3 regions of the Streptomyces sp. NPDC057271 genome follow, and region 1 is predicted to be linked to each of the others. Evidence: riboswitches for the same ligand, from Rfam matches in the RefSeq annotation. Region 1 holds a riboswitch; each other region holds the start of a gene.
What was found. Region 1 has a riboswitch for cyclic di-AMP ahead of ACFUJR_RS35240 (M23 family metallopeptidase). Riboswitches for the same ligand answer to the same signal wherever they lie in the genome.
Positions count from the first base shown of each region.

Region 2: another riboswitch for cyclic di-AMP. It lies ahead of ACFUJR_RS29515 (M23 family metallopeptidase); the one in region 1 lies ahead of ACFUJR_RS35240 (M23 family metallopeptidase).
Region 3: another riboswitch for cyclic di-AMP. It lies ahead of ACFUJR_RS09795 (C40 family peptidase); the one in region 1 lies ahead of ACFUJR_RS35240 (M23 family metallopeptidase).

Region 1 is NZ_JBHUYJ010000131.1:8,555-14,026, reverse strand. Features, by position in the region: gene ACFUJR_RS35250 (MFS transporter) at 1-671, shown strand, start outside; gene ACFUJR_RS35245 (PP2C family protein-serine/threonine phosphatase) at 918-2,063, shown strand; cyclic di-AMP (ydaO/yuaA leader) riboswitch at 2,276-2,423, shown strand; gene ACFUJR_RS35240 (M23 family metallopeptidase) at 2,435-3,520, shown strand; gene ACFUJR_RS35235 (PrsW family intramembrane metalloprotease) at 3,620-4,936, opposite strand; gene trmB (tRNA (guanosine(46)-N7)-methyltransferase TrmB) at 5,035-5,472, opposite strand, start outside.
Region 2 is NZ_JBHUYJ010000085.1:18,579-24,050, forward strand. Features, by position in the region: gene ACFUJR_RS29505 (HPr family phosphocarrier protein) at 52-333, shown strand; gene ACFUJR_RS29510 (GntR family transcriptional regulator) at 538-1,221, opposite strand; gene ACFUJR_RS29515 (M23 family metallopeptidase) at 1,392-2,177, opposite strand; cyclic di-AMP (ydaO/yuaA leader) riboswitch at 2,190-2,356, opposite strand; gene ACFUJR_RS29520 (M16 family metallopeptidase) at 2,569-3,936, opposite strand; gene ACFUJR_RS29525 (M16 family metallopeptidase) at 3,963-5,324, opposite strand.
Region 3 is NZ_JBHUYJ010000014.1:31,455-36,926, reverse strand. Features, by position in the region: gene ACFUJR_RS09815 (adenosylmethionine--8-amino-7-oxononanoate transaminase) at 1-438, opposite strand, end outside; gene bioB (biotin synthase BioB) at 431-1,726, opposite strand; gene ACFUJR_RS09805 (8-amino-7-oxononanoate synthase) at 1,871-3,037, shown strand; gene ACFUJR_RS09800 (ATP-binding protein) at 3,196-3,654, shown strand; gene ACFUJR_RS09795 (C40 family peptidase) at 3,800-4,276, opposite strand; cyclic di-AMP (ydaO/yuaA leader) riboswitch at 4,280-4,477, opposite strand; gene ACFUJR_RS09790 (hypothetical protein) at 4,792-5,097, opposite strand; gene ACFUJR_RS09785 (ClpP family protease) at 5,105-5,472, opposite strand, start outside.

The DNA.
Region 1 (5,472 bases):
AGCTGCGGCACCTGCCGGTACGGGGGAGGGAAGCGGCGCAGGCGGGGGCCGGCGAGGGGGCGGTGGCGGCCGGGGAACGGGGCCAGTTCCGTACGGTGCTGACCAACCGGACCTTCTGGCTCTTCTCGCTCGCGATGACCGGCTCGTACGTCCTGTCCTTCCAGGTCTATCTGGCGCTGCCGCTCGCGGCGGACGGCACGGCGGCGACGACCGCGCTCTTCGTCGTCTCCGCGCTCGTGGCGCTCGCCGGCCAGCTGCGGATCACGGCCTGGTGCGGGCGGCGGCTGAGCCGCGAGCGGTGTCTGGTCCTCGGCCTGGTGCTGATGGGCGCCGCGTTCCTGCTGCCGCCCGCGGTACCCGGGATCGGGGGCCTGCTGCTGTGCGCGGCGGTCCTCGCGGTGGCGAACGCGGTGCTGTACCCGTACGAGATGGACACGGTCGTCGCGCTCTCGGGGGGACGGTGGGTGGCCACGCACTACGGGCTCTACAACACCGTCTGCGGGATCGGGATCACGCTCGGGAACCTGGGGACGGGCGCGCTGCTCGACCTGACCGGGTGGTCGGCGACGCCGTGGCTGGTGCTGTGCGCGGTCGGGCTGGCGTGCGCGGGCGCGGTGGGGGCGCTCGGGCGGGGCGGGCGGCTGAGCGCGGGCGCGCGGGTGGGGAGTTGAGGTAACCCACTTGGCCGAGCGGAGGTCGCCGCACGGCGCGGCGCCCGGCACCCTGGGGAGGGCGCGGTACCGTCCGTCGCCGTGCACGGACCGGGCAGGAGACCACAGGTGGGGCAGGGGCAGGGGAACGGGACCAACGGAAAAGGGACAGGGACAGGGACCGGGAACGGACACGGGCTCGGGACCGGGAACGGAACCGCGAAGGGGTCAGGGAACGGGAATGGGCCCGGGAACGGGAACGGGCCAGTGAATGGGCCCGGGAACGGGAACGGGCGTCGGCGGGCCGAGCGGACTCGCCGGTTCCTCCGCGCCCTGCCCCCGCTGCTGATCCTCGGCGGTGTCGTCTTCGACCTCTCCACCCCGCCCGCCTACACGGCCGCCCCGATCTTCTCGGCCGCGCCGCTCCTCGCCGCCCCGTTCTTCTCCATGCTCACGACGCTGCTCACGGGCATCGCCGCGGTCCTCGCCGGAGTCGGGCTGCACCTCTACAACGGCACCGTCGGCGAAGTCCCCTCCCTCACGGAGACGCTGACCGTCGTCACCGTCTCCGCCCTCGCCCTGCTGGTGAACCGGGTCGTGCTGCGCAGCGGCGAGCGGCTCGCCTCGGCGCGGGTGATCGCGGAGACCGCGCAGAAGGCCGTCCTGCCGACGCCCGCCGACCGGATCGGCGGGCTCCAGGTCGCGGCCCGGTACGAGGCGGCGCAGGCGGACGCGTTCATCGGCGGCGACCTGTTCGCCGTCCAGGACACGCCGTTCGGGGTACGGCTCGTGGTCGGCGACGTCCGGGGCAAGGGCCTCGACGCCGTCGAGGCGGTCGCCGTCGTGATCGGGGCGTTCCGGGAGGCGGCCGAGCAGGAGGCCACCCTGGAGGGAGTCGCCCAGCGACTGGAGCGGGCGCTGGCGCGGGAGGGCAGGCGCCGGTCCAGCCTCGACGCCTTCGAGGGGTTCACCACCGCCGTCCTGGCCGAGATCCCGCGCGGGAACGGGCGCGTACGGATGGTGAACCGCGGCCATCCCGAGCCGCTGCTGCTGTACGCGGACGGCGGCCTGACCTACCTCGAACCGACCGAGCCCGCGCTGCCGCTGGGCATGGGCGAGCTGGGCGCCTGGCCGGACCGGGCCGACGAGGCCCCCTACCCGCCGGGTGCCACGCTGCTTCTCTACACCGACGGGCTCTCCGAGGCGCGCGATGCCTCGGGGGCCTTCTACGATCCGGCCGAGCGGCTCGCCGGACGGATCTTCCCGGGGCCGGACGAACTGCTCGACGCGCTGGTCGACGACGTCCGCCGGTACACGGGCGGAGGCTCCACGGACGACATGGCGCTGCTCGCGGTGAGCCGGCCCGCGGCGGGGCAGCCGGAGCGGCGCAGGACGATGCCCGTGGTTCCGTGACCATCCGTAGTGACGAGGTACCGCTGAGATAACAATTGACGAACCGTCAGTTCCGGGGTCCCGTCAATGGTCCGTACTGAAGCGGGATCAAATCGGGCTGTAGCAGCTCAATCTCGCTAATGATCAACGGCAACAGCTTGGAATCCGGCCCTCGTGTCTATTAACGTTCGATAACGCAGCGCGGTCGTCCCAGTCGTCGCCAGAGACGGCGCCGTGCGCACGCGCCGAATCCTGAAAGGGAACCGGGGAACCACCACTTGGGGTGAATCGGACACCGTCGCATCCGTGCGACACCGCCCGTAGGAGACCTTCCTGCTCCGAACCCGTCAGCTAACCCGGTAGGCGAGAAGGAAGGAAAGGAGTACGCCTCCGTGGCGTCCAACACCCCTGCTCCCGAGGGTCTCTCTGACGGGTTCGACGCGTTCGGCGCCCCGGGCGCCGCCGGGACGGACGACGACGCGACCACGTGGGGGGAGTGGAACCCCACCGAGGACTCCCTCCGCCAGCAGGCCCGTTCGGGCGGCCGTCACCGTGTCGTGAAGCAGCGCTCCGGCTTCGCCCGCTCCTCCACCGTCCTCGGCGTCGGTGTCATCGCGGCCGTCGGCGCGGGCGGCATGGCGACCGCCAAGGACAAGCCCCCGGTCTCGATATCCCTTCCCGACCTCAACCTGCCGGACGCCTCCGAGCTGCCCGGTGTCGGCGAGCTCATCTCGGGTGAGGACCAGGCGGACTCCGGGACGAACAACCCGCAGCCGCTCACGGCCACTCTCGCCCTTCCGGCGGACAGCGCCGAGAAGACCGCGGGCTCCCCCGCCGCCTCGGCGGCGGACGCCGGTGAGGCGCTGCGCGCCCGCATCATGCAGCAGGCCGAGCAGCAGCAGGCCTCCGCAGACGCCGACAAGAAGGCCGCGGCGGAGAAGGCGGCGGCGGATCAGGCCGCGGCCGAGGCGGCGGCGAAGGCGGAAGCGGCGGAGAAGGCCGCGGCCGAGGAGAGGCGGAAGGCCGAGGAGGCCGCCGCGGCGAAGGCCGAGGCGGAGCGCCTGGCGAAGCTCGCCGCGAGCTACGCGCTGCCCACGTCCTCGTACACCCTCACCTCGACGTACGGCCAGTCCGGCTCCATGTGGTCCTCCGGCTACCACACCGGCCTCGACTTCGCGGCGCCCACCGGCACCCCGGTCAAGGCGGTGCACGGCGGCACGATCACGTCGGCGGGCTGGTCCGGCTCGTACGGCTACCGCATCGTCCTGGAGCTGGAGGACGGTACGGAGGTCTGGTACGCGCACCTGTCCTCGATGACGGCGAGCGTCGGCCAGACCGTGGGCACCGGCGAAACCATCGGCCGCGTCGGCGCGACCGGCAACGTGACCGGCCCGCACCTGCACCTGGAGGTCCACACCCCGGGCGGCGCGGGTGTCGACCCGGCGGCCTGGCTGGCGGGCAAGGGCATCTCGGTCTGACCCCGGGCCTCCCCACGGCTTCGGCGGTCCTGGCGACTCCCCCCGACGTCAGGGCTGCCGGAACGCCCCGGGCCCGGCCCGATCTGCGCCGGCTCCGCCTTAGCTCCGGTACGGGTTGTAGCCGCTGTAGTCGAGGTACTGCGGCGGCGCCCACACCCGGCCCGTCGCCCGCGCCGCGTAGGTCAGGGCGGGAGAGGCGACCGCCTTGCGCTGCCAGAGGTGGTGGAGCAGCTCCTGCTCGCGCGCGCTGAACTCCGGCCCGGCCGCGCCGCGCTGGGCGCGATGACGCAGGAACGCGAGGGTCGTCGCGAACGCCTCGTACTCCCCGACCGCCGCCGCGGCCGGCTTGCCGTACGTCCGGCGGGCGAAGTCACGGGCCACGGAGCGGGCCCGCATCGAGGAGAGCGCGAGCGGTTCGGCGGGCGAGAGCCACCCGGCCGCCGCGTAGGCAGGGAGCTGCCCGGATATCGTGCGCAGCTCGCGCTGCCTGCTCCATATCGCGAGCCAGGTGAGCAGGCCGAGCGTGGGCACCATGAACATGCCGTAGACCAGGATGAAGCCCAGCGGCCCGAGGAGCGTCGCCGAGCCGTTCCACAGGGCGTGCATGCCCATGGCGAGGACCAGCCCCGCGAGCGGCAGCAGGATCCGGCGCAGCCGCAGGAACCTGCTCCGGGAGGTGGCGAGGGCGGCGAAGGCGAAGCCGAGGCCGGTGAAGACGGTGAAGAGCGGATGCGCGAACGGCGACATCACGACCCGTACGAAGAACGTGCCCGCGGTCGTGGCGCCGAGGCCGCCGGAGCCGATGTCCTGGTCCTCGCCGAAGGCGTTGCCGAGATAGAGGATGTTCTCGGTGAAGGCGAAGCCGGTGGCGGTGAAGCCGGCGACCACCACGCCGTCGACGAGGCCGGTGAAGTGCCGTCTGCGGAAGAGGAAGATCAGCAGGATCGCCGCCGCCTTGGCGCTCTCCTCGACGACCGGCGCGACGACCGTGGCGCCGAGGGACTCGGCGGAGGCGGGGTCGGCCGTGGCGGTCGCGATCCAGCGGACCGCGAAGGAGTTGGCGAGGATCGCGACGAGCGTCGCGGCGAAGGCACCCCAGACGAAGGCGAAGATCAGGTTGCGCCAGGGGCCCGGCTCCACCCGGTCCAGCCAGCGGAACGCGGCCAGCAGCAGCGGAACGGGCAGGACGGCCAGCGCGAGCCCGACGAGGAAGCCCTCCGTCCCGGTCTGCTCCCGCACGATGGCCAGGATCACCAGGGCGCAGAGCGCGAGCACGGTGATCACGGCGACCGCCCGGACCACCCTGCTGCGCCAGAAGGCGCGACGAGGCCTGTAGCGCCACTGGGCGCGGTCCGGGACGGCCGGGAAGTCCGGCTCTTCGGTGTCCCGTGTGGGGACGGGGACGCGGTTCGACACGTCAGCGACCCTAACCAGCGGGACCGACACTCGCGACGGGGTTCTCCGTCTTCGGCCGCTTCCTGTGGAAAAGTGCCGCTCCGTCTTGTGGAGCGCCGTTACGTCCTGTGGAAAAGCAGGTCGTGCACGACATGGCCCTTGTCCAGGCCCTGCCCCTCGAAGCGGGTGAGCGGGCGGAAGGCCGGACGGGGCGCGTAGCCGCCGTCCGGCTGGGTGTTCTCGAAGTCGGGGTGGGCGGAGAGCACCTCGAGCATCTGCTCGGCGTACTCCTCCCAGTCCGTCGCGCAGTGCAGGACCGCGCCGGGCCTCATCCGCGTCGCGAGCAGCGTGAGGAACTCGGGCTGGATCAGCCGCCGCTTGTGGTGGCGCTTCTTGGGCCACGGGTCCGGGAAGTAGACACGGCAGCCGTCGAGGGCGTCGGCGGCGAGCATCTCGCGGAGCAGGATGATCGCGTCGCCGTTGGCGACCCGGACGTTCTCCATGCCGCCCCGGTCGGCGAGACCGAGGAGGTTGCCCTGGCCGGGGGTGTGGACGTC
Region 2 (5,472 bases), on a different contig from region 1:
CCCGTGAGAGACTGGTCTAGACAACCCGCTTGAGACTTGAAGGGCAACACCATGGCTGAGCGCCGCGTCAACGTCGGCTGGGCCGAGGGCCTGCACGCCCGCCCCGCCTCCATCTTCGTCCGTGCCGCCACGGCCTCCGGCGTCCCCGTGACGATCGCCAAGGCCGATGGCAACCCGGTCAACGCCGCGTCGATGCTCGCGGTGCTCGGTCTGGGCGCGCAGGGCGGCGAGGAGATCGTTCTCGCTTCGGACGCCGAGGGCGCCGAGGTCGCGCTCGACCGCCTGGCGAAGCTGGTTGCCGAGGGGCTCGAGGAGCTTCCCGAGACCGTCTGACCCGATCTCCGAAGAAGCCGCGCACGCCGGAGCACCGGCGGCGCGGCTTTTTCGTCCCCCCGATTCCGCGGGCACATTCCTTGCGGCGCATTACGGGCAGCGAATTATGCACGGTGCGTCGTGCACAGCGCATTTCCGAGCGCCATTCCAGGCAGGACGCAGCCGGCCCGCGAAATCTACTGCCCTTTGTATACGGCCCGCTCGTTAATTCCGGACGCTCGCGGTGTTTACGACATGTTGCGAAACCCTCACGCGCCCGCGCTCCGGGCGCTTCAGCCGGTGCAGCACCAGGGACCGTTCGGCGTGCGTCGCGGTCAGCGCACGGGCCCGTTCGGCGTCGCCGCGCGCCACCGCGTCCACGATCGCCCCGTGCTCGGCCCATGCCTCGACCGGCTGAGCCGGGAGTTCGATCGCGTACATCCAGTCGATCTTGTGCCGTAGCTGGATGAGCAGCGCGGTGAGCGCCGGACTGCCCGAGGCCTGGGCCAGCGTCTCGTGGAACCAGCCGCCGAGCGAGCGCAGATCCTCCGCCTGGCCCCGCCTGGCCCGCTCCTGCCCCAGCCTGACCAGGCCTCGCAGCACCTTGAGGTGCGCCTCGGTGCGGCGCTGCGCGGCGCGCGCGGCCCCGAGCGGCTCCAGCAGGGACCGTACGTCCAGCAGGTCCGCCGCCTCCTGCTCGGTGGGCTCGGCGACTTGGGCGCCCGCGTGGCGGCGGGTGATCACGAAACCCTCGGACTCCAGGGTGCGCAGCGCCTCGCGGACGGGGACGCGGGAGACTCCGTAACGGCGGGCGAGCTGCTCCTCGGTCAGCCGGCTGCCGCGCTCGAAGACCCCGGTGACGATGTCGTCCCGGATCGCCGTGCATACAGAGTGCGCGGGAATGCGCATGTTCGACCTCCGCCTTGATCCGCGCGAAACCGGTTCTCCGGCGACTCTATTGCAGCAGGGCATTGTTTCCGAAGGCTCCCCAGGATCCATGGATAGGTTTTTGGTCAGCGAAAAGCCCCGGCTCGGTACGAGCCGGGGCTTTTCTGAGAATCCGGGAAAGACTCGAACGGTCAGACGTTCACACCGCGGGCGCGGAGGTACGCGATCGGGTTGATGTCGGAGCCGTACTCGGCGGTCGTACGGGCCTCGAAGTGGAGGTGCGGACCGGTGGAGTTGCCGGTCGAGCCCGAGATGCCTATCTGCTGGCCCGGGGTGACGGACTGGCCGACCCCGACACTGATGGCCGAGAGGTGACCGTACTGGGTGTACGTGCCGTCGTGCATCCGGATGACGACGTTGTTGCCGTACGCACCGCCCCAGCCCGCCTCGACGACGGTGCCGGAGCCGACGGAGACGACCTTGCTGCCGGAGGCGGCGTGGAAGTCGACGCCGGAGTGGCTGCCGGAGGACCAGAGCGCACCGCCGGTCTTGTAGCCGGTGCTGACGTACGAACCGGCCACGGGAAGCTGGAAGGAGTTCAGGCGCTTGCGCTCGGCCTCACGGGCGGCGCGCTCCTTGGCCTCGCGGATCTCCTTGGCGCGGGCCTCGGCCTTGCGCTTCGCCTCGGCCTTCGCACGGGCCTCCTCTTTGCGCTTCGCCTCCGCCTCGATGGCCTCGCGCTCCTGGGCGGCGGCCTGGGCGTCGATGGTGTCGGCGAGCGAGTCGGCGGCGATGATCTGGGTCAGCCCGGTGTCCTCGACGGAGGGGGCCGCGTCCGCGTCGACGGCGAGTGCCGGGGAGGCGAGGGTTCCAATGACGCCGGTGGTGGCGAGGGTCGCGACGCCTGCGAAGCCGGCGCTGCGGCGCGCCAGACGGCTCGGACCACGATGCTTCCCGGTGGCACGGGTGAACGCCATGTAGGGGCTGTTCCTTTCCTTCCTTCTCGCCTACCGGGTTAGCTGACGGGTTCGGAGCAGGAAGGTCTCCTACGGGCCCCTCCGCACAGGTGCGAAGGCGTCCGATTCACCCCAGGGACTTCGCGTGGGTCCCCGGCTCCCCAGGCTCGCGCCTGACGGGGACTCGGCGATGACTGTCCGATGCCGCGGGTGCGGCGCGTGCAACTGGCGAACAGCCGGACCGACGCTAAGCGGACCGTCTTTCAATCACCAAACAGACACGCCTGTTTGTAAGACATGCCACAGGCCATACAGCCACCGCCTGCAGCAATACGGACAAAGGGGAGGACCCCGACGTACCGTGACGTCGGGGTCCTCCGGGGCCGCCGGACACGGCGGCCTGACGACTCGATCAGCCCGTCACCACGGTCACTTCGCCGATGCCGAGGGCGCGCACCGGCTCCTCGATCTCCGACGCGTCACCCACGAGCACGGTGACGAGACGGTCCACCGGGAAGGCGTTGACGACCGCGGCCGTCGCCTCCACCGTGCCGGTCTCGGCGAGACGCGCGTACAACTGCGCCTGGAAATCGTCCGGAAGGTGCTGCTCGACCTGGTCGGCGAGGGTGCCGGCGACCGAGGCGGCCGTCTCGTACTTGAGCGGCGCCACGCCCACCAGGTTCTGCACGGCCACGTCGCGCTCGGCGTCCGTCAGACCCTCCGCGGCGAGGGTGCGCAGCACCTTCCACAGGTCGTCAAGTGCCGGGCCGGTGTTGGGGGTGTCGACGGAGCCGCTGATGGCGAGCATCGAGGCGCCGTTGCCCTGGCCGTCGGAGCGCAGCACCTGGCCGAAGGCGCGGACACCGTAGGTGTAGCCCTTCTCCTCGCGCAGGACACGGTCCAGGCGGGAGGTGAGGGTGCCGCCGAGGCAGTACGTGCCGAGGACCTGGGCCGGCCATACGCGGTCGTGACGGTCGGCGCCGACCCGGCCGATCAGCAGCTGGGTCTGGACGGCACCCGGGCGGTCGACGATGACCACACGGCCGGTGTCGTCGGCCGTGATCGGCGGGACCGGGCGGGACGCGGCGGTGTTCCCCGTCCAGGCGCCCAGCGTCTCGGCGAGCACCTTGTCCAGGTCCACGTCGGTCAGGTCGCCGACGATCACGGCCGTGGCCGTGGAGGGCCGGACGTGCGCGTCGAAGAAGGCGCGGACGGCGGCGGCGTCGATCGTCTCCACCGTCTCCTCGGTGCCCTGGCGCGGCCGGGACATACGCGAGTCGGCCGGGAAGAGCTCCTTGGAGAGCTGCTTGGCCGCCCTGCGGGCCGGATTGGCCGCCTCGTGCGGGATCTCGTCGAGCCGGTTGCGCACCAGGCGCTCGACCTCGGTCTCGAGGAACGCCGGCGCGATCAGGGCCTCGGAGAGCAGCCCGAGCGCCTTGGGCAGCCGGGAGACGGGGACCTCCAGGGAGACCCGTACGCCCGGGTGGTCGGCGTGCGCGTCGAGCGTGGCGCCGCAGCGCTCCAGCTCGGCCGCGAACTCCTCGGCGGTGTGCTGGTCCGTGCCCTCGGAGAGCGCGCGGGCCATGATCGTGGCGACACCGTCGAGCCCCGCGGGCTCGGCCTCCAGAGGTGCGTCGAGGAAGATCTCGACGGCGACGACCTGCTGACCTGGGCGGTGGCAGCGCAGCACCGTCAGGCCGTTGTCCAGCGCTCCACGGTCCGGGGCCGGGAAGGCCCAGGGCCTGGCGGTGCCCGGCTCCGGCTGCGGGTGGAACGTCATGCTCGTCAAAGACGCGGCAGCGTCGGTCACTGGTCCGCTCCCTCTTCCTCGTCGCTGTCGCCCAGCTCGGCGTCGTTCTGTTCGGTGCCGACCGGCTCGTAGACCAGCACCGCGCGGTTGTCCGGGCGCAGCCGGGCCGCGGCGACGGCCCGCACCTCCTCGGCAGTGACGTCGAGGACCCGGTTGACGGCGGTCAGCGCGAGCTGCGGGTCGCCGAACAGCACCGCGTAGCGGCAGAGTTCGTCGGCGCGGCCCGCGACCGTGCCGAGGCGGTCCAGCCACTCGCGCTCCAGCTGGGCCTGCGCGCGCTCCATCTCCTCGGGCGTCGGGCCCTCGGCGGCGAACCGGGCCAGCTCCTCGTCGACGGCGGCCTCGATCTCGGGAACCTCGACCCCGCCGGACGTCTTGACGTCCAGCCAGCCGAGCGAGGGCGCGCCGGCCAGGCGGAGGAGACCGAAGCCGGCGGCCACGGCCGTACGGTCGCGGCGGACCAGACGGTTGTGGAGCCGGGACGACTCGCCGCCGCCGAGGACCGTCAGGGCGAGGTCGGCGGCGTCGCACTCGCGCGAGCCGTCGTGCGGAAGCCGGTAGGCGGCCATCAGCGCGCGGGCCGGGACCTCCTCCTCGACGACCTCGCGCAGCTGCTCCCCGAGGACCTCGGGGAGCGTGCCGTCGCGCGGAGGCAGCTTGCCGTCGTGGGACGGGATGGAACCGAAGTACTTCTCGATCCAGGCCAGGGTCTGTGCCGGGTCGATGTCGCCGACGACCGAGAGCACCGCGTTGTTCGGCGCGTAGTACGTACGGAAGAAGGCCCGCGCGTCGTCCAGCGTCGCCGCGTCGAGGTCGGCCATGGAGCCGATCGGCGTGTGGTGGTAGGGGTGGCCCTCGGGGTAGGCCAGCGCGGTCAGCTTCTCGAAGGCCGTGCCGTACGGCACGTTGTCGTACCGCTGCCGGCGCTCGTTCTTGACGACGTCCCGCTGGTTCTCCATGGACTCGTCGTCCAGGGCGGCGAGCAGCGAGCCCATGCGGTCCGCCTCCAGCCAGAGCGCGAGCTCCAGCTGGTGCGTGGGCATGGTCTCGAAGTAGTTGGTGCGCTCGAAGCTGGTCGTGCCGTTGAGCGAACCGCCCGCGCCCTGCACCAGCTCGAAGTGGCCGTTGCCGTGGACCTGCTTCGAGCCCTGGAACATCAGGTGCTCGAAGAGGTGGGCGAGGCCGGTGCGACCCGCGACCTCGTGGCGGGAACCGACGTCGTACCAGAGGCACACCGCGGCGACCGGGGTCAGGTGGTCCTCGGAGAGCACCACGCGCAGGCCGTTGGCCAGCCGGTGCTCGGTCGCTGTCAGGCCGCCGGAGCCGGCCTCTGCCGTGGCCGTGTGACCCATGGGCATGTACGTCCCTTCGATCGCGATATGGAAAAGTCCTGCCACCCTATGCAAGCGCACTGACACCTGGCGAAGTTCCCGCAGGTTCCGGGCGTCCCTCTTCCGGGTCGCGCGGGCGTCGCCGACGGCTGACGGCGGCCCGTACCCGGGTCGC
Region 3 (5,472 bases), on a different contig from region 1:
CCAGGTCATCAGGAGCTGCTTGCCGGGTCTGCCCACCGAGCGCCAGTACTGCAGGCACATCTTCGCCGCGACCTCGACGGAGACCGAGCCGGAGTCGCTGAGGAAGACGTGCTGGAGCGGCTCGGGCGTGATCTCCACCAGGCGCGTGGCGAGCCGGACGGCGGGCTCGTGGGTGAGCCCGCCGAACATGACGTGGCTCATCCGGTCCAGCTGACCGTGCGCCGCCTCGTTGAGCACCGGGTGGTTGTAGCCGTGGATCGCGGACCACCACGAGGACATGCCGTCGACCAACTCGTCCTGTCCGTGGACGGGTTCGGCGAGCTGGAGCCGGACCCCGGACGCGGACGCGACGACCATCGGGTCCGTACGGCCCGGCATGGGACCGTACGGATGCCAGACGTGCGCCCGGTCCAGGGCCAGCAGTTCCTCGTTACGCATTCGGCGCGAGCTCCGTCCCGGCGCCGCGACGACGTACCGCCACCAGGTCCGGACGGGCCCCCGGCAAGCCCTCGGCGGCGGGCTCCGCCTCCGTGGACTCCTCCGCGGCCGCGACCGGCGCGTGGCCGCCACACGGTCCGCATCCGCCGTCCGCCTCGGCGTGCGAGCCGCAGCCCGCCGACGCCGACGCGGACCCCGACGGTCCGCAGCCGCCCGACGCGTGGGAGCCGCACCCGCCGACCGCACCCGCGGCGGCCGCCGCACCCGCCTCCGCGAGCGCGTCCGCGCGGTGCTTCGGCAGCGTCGTGGTGCCCGCGCCCTCCACCTCGAAGCCCGCGTCCGCGATCATGTCGAGGTCCGCCTTGCCGGCCTGGCCCTCGCTGGTCAGGTAGTCGCCGAGGAAGATCGAGTTCGCGATGTTCAGCGCGAGCGGCTGCATCGAGCGCAGGTGCACCTCGCGACCGCCCGCGATCCGGACCTCCACGTCCGGGCAGACGAACCGCACCATCGCCAGGATCCGCAGACAGCGCTGCGGGGTGAGGTTCCACTCCTTCGCGAGCGGCGTGCCCTCGAACGGGATCAGGAAGTTCACCGGCACCGAGTCCGAGTCCAGCTCGCGCAGCGCGTAGACGACGTCGACCAGGTCCTCGTCGCTCTCGCCCATGCCCGCGATCAGACCGGAGCAGGCCGACAGACCGGCGGCGTGCGCCTTCTGCACGGTGTCCACCCGGTCCTGGTACGTGTGGGTGGTGGTGATCTCCCCGTACGTCTCCTCGGACGTGTTCAGGTTGTGGTTGTACGCGTCGGCGCCGGCCGCGCGCAGCCGCTCGGCCTGGCCGTCGGAGAGCAGGCCGAGGCACGCGCAGACCTCGACGCCCTCGTTCTGCTCCTTGATCGCCTCGATCGTCTTGCCGACGCGGTCCACGTCCCGGTCCGTCGGCCCCCGGCCGCTCGCCACCAGGCAGACCCGCTTGGCCCCGCCCGCGACACCGGCGGCAGCCGCCTGCGACGCCTCGTCCGGCTTCAGCCAGCCGTACTTCAGGATCCCGGCCGTCGAGCCGAGCCGCTGCGAACAGTACGAGCAGTCCTCGGGACACAGCCCCGACTTCAGATTGACCAGATAGTTCAGCTTCACGCGCCGCCCGAACCACTGACGACGCACCTTGCCGGCGGCGGCCACCACATCGAGCAGTTCGTCGTCGGAGGTCGCCAGTACGGCGAGCGCTTCTTCACGGCTCGGCAGCTCGCGCCGCAGCCCCTTGTCCACCAGCGTGTTCAGCAGGTCCATAAAGGGTGATCCTCGCCTACGGCACACCTCGCGGCCAAGGAGGATCTGAACAAACGAGCCGGATTGAGGTGTGTGCATGGCCACACCCTGTCCCCGGCCGCGGACGGTTAGGGTCTGTGCGCTGCCTACAAAAGGATCTGCCCCATGCACCGGGACGAGGACACCCGCCGGACCCCGTTCGACTGGACCGACGCGGAGGCGCGCCGCCGCGCGGAGGCGGGCCTGGTCCGCACCCTCCGGCCGCGGGCGGCCGAGTCGGATCTGCTCGACCTGGCGAGCAACGACTACCTCGGCCTGACCCACCGCCCGGAGGTCACGGAGGCGGCGGCCGAGGCCGCTCGCCGGTGGGGCGCCGGCTCCACCGGTTCCCGTCTCGTCACCGGCACCACCCGGCTGCACACCCGTCTGGAGCGCGAACTCGCCGAATTCTGCGGTTTCGAGGCGGCCCTCGTCTTCTCCTCCGGTTACACCGCCAATCTCGCCGCGCTCACCGCGCTCAGCGGCCGTGACGCGCTCATCGTCTCCGACGCGGGCAACCACGCCTCGATCGTCGACGGCTGCAGGCTCTCGCGCGCCGAGACGGCGGTGGTCCCGCACGCCGACCCCGAGGCGGTACGCAAGACCCTCCAGGCCCACCCGGACCGCCGGACCCTCGTGGTGTCCGATTCCGTCTTCTCCGTGGACGGCGACCAGGCCCCGCTGGCCGAGCTGGCCGAGGTCGGCCGCGCCCACGGTGCAGGGCTCGTCGTGGACGACGCCCACGGTCTGGGCGTGCTCGGCGACGGCGGGCGGGGCGGCCTGCACGCCGCCGGTCTCTCCGGCGACGCGGACGTCGTCGCCACCGTCACCCTCTCCAAGTCGCTCGGCAGTCAGGGCGGAGCCGTCCTCGGCCCCGCCCGGGTGATCGAGCACCTGATCAACGCGGCCCGTACGTTCATCTTCGACACCGGCCTCGCCCCGGCCGCCGTGGGCGCCGCCCTGGCGAGCCTGCGGCTGATCCAGGGCGACCCCGGCCTCGCCGAGCGCGCCAGGACCGTCGCCACCACGCTGCACGGGTTGCTCACGGCGGCCGGTCTGACCGCCGTACGCCCGGAGGCGGCCGTCGTGTCGGTCCGCGCGCCCTCGCCCGAGGCAGCGCTGCGGTGGGCAGCCGACTGCCGTGACCAGGGGCTCGTCGTCGGCTGCTTCCGTCCGCCGTCCGTCCCGGACGGTGTCTCCCGGCTGCGGCTCACGGCCCGCGCGGATCTGACGGACGCGCAGATCGAGCAGGCCGTCGCCACGATCGTGCGGACGGCACCTCCGGCTCTCTGACCGCAGCTCACATACGGTTTCCCGTAGCAGAGTTCACCGCTTCGAGCGACAAATATGCCCATATCTTGGGGGATCGCCATACAGGGCGGCACGATCGGTGGCACTCTGACGCGTAGCGCAATCCGGGCCGGGCCCGGTGGGAAAGGGACAGCGTCGCCATGGCAGACCACCAGGAAGCAACCGTCACTCTGCCGAGCGAACCCGCCTCGGTGTCCGCCGCCCGAAGATACGTCGCCGACGTCCTGACCGGCTGGGGGCTCGCGGAGGCCGGTGACACCGCCGACACCGTCCGGCTCATCGTCTCCGAACTGGCCACCAACGCCGTCCAGCACACCTTCGGGCAGTCGCCCACCTTCACCGTCGACGTCCGCCTGGAGCGCGAGGAGCAGCTCCACATCGGGGTCACCGACAGCCACCCCCGCTGGCCCAAGCGGCTTCCGGCGGCGGTGCAGCAGGACAACGGCCGGGGGATGGTCATCATCCGCTTCCTGGCGGCGGAGGCCGGCGGGCGGCTCTCCGTCACGCCGACCAGCGAGGGCGGCAAGACGGTCTGGATCAACCTCCCCTGGACCGCCTCGCCGAACCGGGCGCTCGCGCCTCAGCCGGCCGGCTCCTGAGGACGAGGGTGCGGCGGCGCCACCGCACCCTCTCGTCGCATCAGCTCACATCAGAGCACGGCACGCCGGCTCCGGCCCGGTGTTGTCGGAGGACCCGGCGAGGCGTCAGCGGACCCGGCGGGGCGTCGGAGGACCCGGCGAGGCGTCAGCGGACCCGGCCGTAATACACCTTGGACGACCAGATCTTGTCGAGCTTCACCCAGGAGCCTGTCTTGGGCGAGTGCCAGATCTTGCCGCTACCCGCGTAGATCCCCACGTGGTAGACCCTTCCACCCGAATGGAAGAAGACCAGGTCCCCCTTCTGCCGGCTGGAGGCCTTGATGTGCCGGGTCTTGTTGTACTGCTGCTGCGCGGTGCGGGGCAGCGACTTGCCCGCCTTCTTGTACGAGTAGAGCGTGAGCCCCGAGCAGTCGAACCGGGTCGGTCCGGCCGCTCCGTACTTGTAGGGCGATCCCTTCTTCGAGGCGGCGACGTTCAGCGCCTTGCCGGCGTGCGACGTCGCGGCCTGGGCCTCCGGTGCGGCGCCTGGCGCCAGCATCGTGCCGCCGAGGGCGGCGAGGGTGAGAGCCGAGACGGCTCCGGCCCGGGACAGCATGGACGGGACATGAATCTGCGCACTCATGCGCAACCCTTCGTCAGCCGCCTGTGAAGGATGACCTGTCGGGTTCGGGCTGGCGAAGTCGCCCGGCCGCGGCTGCGGCTTCACCCCGAGGAACGGCCCCACTGGCCGGCCGTCCCGTACTGCTCGGGTCCTCCACTCCTGCCGATCCACTCCTGTCGACCAGGCATCCGGGACAGCGGCAGGACTCGGCGTCCGCCCGGACCGCCCCGCCGCGGTGGCGGGGGCTTGTCGTCGTGAGGGATCTTGACCCACAACCAGGGCGAAATCCGAGTCGAAACGACGTTATGTGAGGCTCCTCACGACTGATCCATTCGGGTGGACAGGCAGGTTTCGTGATCTTCGGAGGTTTCGCCGATGAGCCCCGGACCAGGGGTGGAACGCCCGATTCAGCCAGATGCGTACACCTGCTGTGCAACTCACCCCGCACATATGTCGATTCGTCGACTGCGCCGAACGGGGGAGCGATTCTGCGGCTCCGCTGCTCCGAGTGGACCTCGACACGACACGCCGGAATGTCAACTCGCCGGAGCCTCCGGCACAGTGACCCGCTGCGCCCGGCGCCCCCCGTCCAACACCCGCAGCGCGCGGGCCAATGTCTCCGCGTGGACCTCGGTCTCCCCGCGCGCGTGCATCACCGCCAGCGCGTCACGGAGGGCGCTCGCCTTCCCCATCAGGGCCTGTGCCGCCCGCAGGGCGCCATAGGTATGCGATCCCCTGGATGGATTGATCCGGCCCAGCAGGTCCACGACTTCGAGATACGCGTCGACGAACTCGCCCTCGGCGCGCGTCAGGGCGGGCAGGGGTGGCGGTTCGGGGACCATCTCCGGCTCACCGGGCCCCGGCGCGACCCGACGCCCCGCGGTTCTGAACCACGTGGTCCACCAGGCCGTACGCGGTGGCGGCATGCGCGTCGAGCACGGTGACGCGGTCGATGTCGGCGTCGATCCGCTCGCGGCTCTGGCCGGTGTGGGTGACCAGGATGCCGGCGAGCATCGCGCGCAGCCGGACCAATTCCCCTGCCTGGACGGCGAGATCGCTCGGCTGCCCCTGCAACGGCTCGTCCGTCGAGGGCTGCTGGAGCGCGACCCGGGCGCCGGGCAGAGCGAGCCGCTTCCCGGGCGCGCCGGCCGCGAGCAGCACGGCGGCGGTGGAGACCGCCTGTCCGAGGCAGGTGGTCTCCACGTCACAGGTGACGA